DNA from 2 places in the Idiomarina sp. OXR-189 genome. Region 1 is predicted to be linked to the other one. Evidence: predicted binding sites of a transcription regulator. Region 1 holds the regulator's gene; the other holds the start of a gene.
The links. The regulator ArgR, encoded in region 1, controls arginine synthesis, uptake and breakdown. The targets are predictions, from matches to a motif close to ANTGAATANNTATTCANT.

Region 1 (2,412 bases):
AATTTGCACGGCTTAACCTTGTTTTGTCATGTCATGAGTGACGATGTCGAGAGTTTACGCCGTAAACTGTCTCGATTCCCGGCTATCATTCAGGACTTAGATGCACGCTTTTCTGAAGCCATGCTGACCGGCTTTGTCGGCATTGGTGCTGAATATTGGGATATCCTTTACCCGCATAAACGACCGCTTCACCTGCAGGCATTCCCCGAGCTAAGCGACGCAGACCGGGAAGCGCCTCGTCATCCTTTTGACTTAGTCTTACATATACGCTGCGACCGATTCGATGCCAATTATTTAGCGGGCAGAACCATTATGGAGTGGTTTGGTTATGACATTGAAGTGGCAGAGCAAATCCGTTCCTTTCGCTATTTAGACGGCCGCGACCTGCTGGGCTTTATTGATGCCCCTGATAACCCAAGAGGTATGCGCAAACGCGAAGCCTCGCTAATAAACGCAACTGACGACACTGCCTTTGTTGACGGTAGTTATTTGTTTGTTCAGAAAATTCGCTATGACTTACGGCGTTGGGATTATTTAGGCCCGGAAAAGCAGGAGCAGATTATGGGACGAGAGAAAGTCTCCGGCGAGCGTTTACCAGAGGCAATGATCGACGGCGTCACTCATGCTGCTAAAGCGAAACTAATGGATAAGAATGAACAGCCAATACCTTTGTTACGGCAAAACATGCCTTGGGGCGACTTGCGCGAGCAAGGGTTATTAGGGATGTACTTTTCTCATGCGCCTAAAAGTGTTGTCGAGTGGTTAAAGGCACGTTATTACGCCGATGAGCAGGGGCAATACGATCCAATACTCGATTACTCTCAAGCAGTTTTGAATTCCAGCTTTTTTGTTCCGTCAACGCGTTTTCTCTTAGAAAACAGAGAGCTACCCGTTAATCAGGAAGACGGCAGTACTGACTGATTGGCAAACAACTCTTTGACTTTTCGCAGCGTAAAGTCAATGTCCTGTACTTTTACCGGTGCAATAAAAATAGTATCGTCGCCGGCAATAGTCCCCAACACGCCTTCTTTTTTGCCAACTGAGTCGAGTAAACGGGCGATAAGCTGAGCGGCACCAGGGCTGGTCCGAATAATGACCATGACATCATTATGCTGAATATCCAGTACAAGCTGGCTTAATGGCGCCTTAGTTGAAGGAACGGCTAAATCAGGAGGCAGACAGTAAACCATTTCCTGCTTTGCGTTACGGGTTCTGACTGCACCGTACTTACTAAGCATACGCGACACTTTCGACTGGCTAATGTTCTCAAAGCCTTGCTCTTTCAGTACGTTAACTATCTCGCCTTGCGAACCGTAACGTTCTTCACGAAGTAACGTTTTGAAGGCGTCAATTAATTGATCTTTCACCATTATCGTGCCGCTTCCTGACTGTCATTTTATGCTATAATGCGACCAGTTTACTGCATTCTGTGACGCTATTCGAGCTTTGTTATAAAAGGCTCGTCAGTTGTATTTAACAGCGTATTCAAGTACAGTTTTGCACCAAATTCTGCATGTTTATGCAGTTCTAATCGACAAACAAAACGGAGTCTGAGATGAAAGTAGCCGTATTAGGTGCGGCCGGTGGTATCGGCCAGGCATTGTCATTACTTTTGAAAACACAACTTCCAGCAGGTTCAGAGTTATCTTTGTATGACGTTGCGCCAGTAGTTCCAGGTGTTGCGGTTGATCTAAGCCATATCCCTACCGACGTAAAAGTCACAGGCTTCGGTAAAGACGACCTTGCGTCAGCATTAGTTGGCAGCGACATCGTATTAATTCCAGCCGGCGTACCACGTAAGCCAGGTATGGATCGCTCTGACCTGTTCAACATGAACGCGGGTATCGTTAAAAACTTAGTACAAGGTGTTGCCGACAACTGTCCTGACGCTTGTGTCGGTATCATCACCAACCCGGTCAACACCACCGTTCCAATTGCTGCTGAAGTTTTGAAAAAAGCAGGTTGCTACGACAAGCGTAAGCTGTTCGGCGTTACCACTCTGGACGTTATCCGCTCAGAAGCATTCGTTGGCGAACTGCGTGGTCTTAACCCTGAAAACGTAAACGTGCCAGTTATTGGTGGGCACAGCGGTACAACGATTCTGCCATTACTGTCTCAAGTTGAAGGTGTTGAGTTTACTGAGCAAGAAATCAAAGACTTAACTCACCGTATCCAGAATGCAGGTACTGAAGTCGTTGAAGCAAAAGCCGGCGGCGGTTCAGCAACCCTGTCTATGGGTCAGGCAGCAGCACGCTTTGCATTGTCATTGCTAAAAGGCCTGCAAGGTCAGGACACTATTGAGTGCACTTACGTAGAAGGCCCAGGCGACAATGCTAAGTTCTTCGCACAGCCAGTACGCTTAGGCAAAAATGGTGCCGAAGAAATCCTGTCTTACGGCAAGCTAAGTGCATA
Region 2 (2,412 bases), 810 kb from region 1:
TTGAACAACGTTAGTTTAAAACGCCCACCAATTATTGTTCCTGACTAACACTCGAAGTCGGTGTCGATAAGCAGGTGATTAAACACTTCTGTTATATGTTCTTCCGGATCGGTGAAACGAACGCCGATACCAATTCGTCCAACCTCTTTACGTTGGTTCATAATTTGGCCGGACAGAGTTAACGGTTCTCGTTGAGAGCCAGAGCCAATGTTTATTTTAATGTTCATGTGCGTCACATTGCCTGCGTTACTCTGTGCTTTGAACAGTATGCGGCAACCTGCCGTTGAAATATCCACAATAACGCCACTGGCAAGTTTTTTACGGGCGTCTGCTTGAACAGCAGCGGAAGTTACATCAACGGGAATGTGAGTGCTGACGCGTTTTTGCGCCCGTAGCGCCCGTTGCTCAACTTCTTTAGGGTAGTCGAGATAAACAAGCCGGAAAGGAAAGTTAGTTACTGCCCGTATCTTACTTTTGAAAGCGATACACTCGCCGGCTTCGCCTTCTATGACAAGACGAACAACAACTGGGTTGCCTTCATACAGAACGTCAACGTAGCTTCCATCGGTTTTCGGGTTAGGTTGTTTTAATAAAAGGTAACGACCGCTATCAAAACCAATGAGCTGCAGTTTGGTGCGCACTTTGGTGGCGGATGCAAATTCAACATCTATCATATCGCCAGGGCGCAAGTAATTGAGCTTCATATGAGGCTGCGACGATTCTGGTAGTGTCGATGTCTCTTTTTCCATAACATCTGCCGAAGTTGTATACGAATAGTCTCAGGCTAAAAGAAGACGGTAAAAATTGCAATGCAATTCATGATACAGAGTTGTTAATAAATTTTACAAAAAGAAATTTACAGAAAAAGTGTGAGTAAAGATTCAGTGACTATTCACGCTTAAGCATAACTATTCAGTTAAAACGCAATAAATCCCCAAATGCTGATATGAAAAGGCTTTTGAAAGGAATTAACACAGACAAGCTGGTCAAATTTTGGCATAATAGCGCCCTTTTCAAGACATTCATTTGTTGACACCTTTGTTAATTCGCATGAGCGATAAGGACGAGAGTAATGACAGACAAAATGGCAGTAAATCGCGAAATGTTTAACGACGTTATGGTTCCAAACTACAACCCAGCGTCAATGATCCCGGTTAAAGGCGAAGGCGCCCGCGTGTGGGATCAAGACGGCCGCGAATATGTAGATTTTGCTGGCGGTATTGCTGTTAACTGTTTAGGTCATTGCCACCCGGCAATGGTGTCAGCGTTGCAAGAGCAAAGTCAGAAGCTATGGCACTTAAGTAACGTATTTACTAACGAGCCGGCGATTCGCCTTGCTAAAAAGCTGACCGATGCAACTTTTGCAGACCGCGTTTATTATGCAAACTCAGGTGCAGAAGCCAACGAAGCAGCACTAAAATTGGCACGTCGCTGGGCGATTGAAAAGCACGGTGAACATAAGCAAAAGATTATTGCTTTTACTAAAGGCTTCCACGGTCGTACTTTCTTTACGGTAACTGTTGGTGGCCAACCGGCTTACTCAGACGGCTTCGGTCCGAAACCAGGCGCTGTTGAGCACGTTGACTATAACGACGCTGAAGCGTTGAAAGCGCTTATTTCTGACGACACTTGTGCCGTTATGATGGAGCCGTTGCAAGGTGAAGGTGGTGTGGTAGCGCCAGACGTCGAGTTTGTAAAAACTGTGCGCGAATTGTGTGACCAGAACAACGCGTTGCTCATTTTTGATGAGGTTCAAACAGGCTTTGGCCGCACGGGTACTTTGTATGCTTATGAACAATTAGGCGTAACACCTGACATTTTGACTTCTGCTAAAGCGTTGGGCGGCGGTTTCCCAATTGGCGCTATGCTAACCACCAAAGAAATTGCCGAGCACCTGAAGCCAGGCACGCATGGCAGTACTTACGGTGGTAACCCGTTGGCTTGTGCTGTTTCTGAAGCGGTATTCGATATTGTGAACACCAAAGAAACTCTGGATGGCGTTAAAAAGCGCGAGCAGCTTTTCAAAGAAGAACTGCAGCGCATCAATGAAAAGTATAACGTCTTCAGTGAAATTCGTGGCCAGGGGCTCTTGTTGGGCGCGGCACTTAACGAGCAATACGAAGGTAAAGCGCGTGAATTCTTGTTAGCCGGTCAAGAGCATGGCGTTATGGTGTTAATTGCAGGCGCAAATGTTGTGCGCTTCACGCCAGCGCTCATTATTTCTGAAGACGATATCAAAGAAGGCCTGCAACGCTTTGAAAAAGCTGTTGCTCAGGTTGCCGGTTAATTACTGAGGCGTTTTTATGTTGCTAATCAGACCCATTAAGCCGTCAGATTACGAAGCCTTGTATCAGTGTGCGATTGAGTCAGGTCACGGGTTTACCTCGTTGCCCGTCGACCAGTCGCTACTAG

Region 2: UM402_RS11365 (aspartate aminotransferase family protein) is a predicted target of ArgR. The motif match lies at 900-917, and genes of this name have one in related genera.

What each region holds. Positions count from the first base shown of each region.
Region 1 covers NZ_CP139706.1:517,818-520,229, forward strand. Annotated here, with positions in the region: gene UM402_RS02490 (Dyp-type peroxidase) at 1-921, shown strand, start outside; gene argR (transcriptional regulator ArgR) at 897-1,370, opposite strand; gene mdh (malate dehydrogenase) at 1,556-2,412, shown strand, end outside.
Region 2 covers NZ_CP139706.1:2,312,291-2,314,702, reverse strand. Annotated here, with positions in the region: gene UM402_RS11375 (HDOD domain-containing protein) at 1-48, shown strand, start outside; gene UM402_RS11370 (flagellar brake domain-containing protein) at 45-749, opposite strand; gene UM402_RS11365 (aspartate aminotransferase family protein) at 1,085-2,287, shown strand; gene astA (arginine N-succinyltransferase) at 2,304-2,412, shown strand, end outside.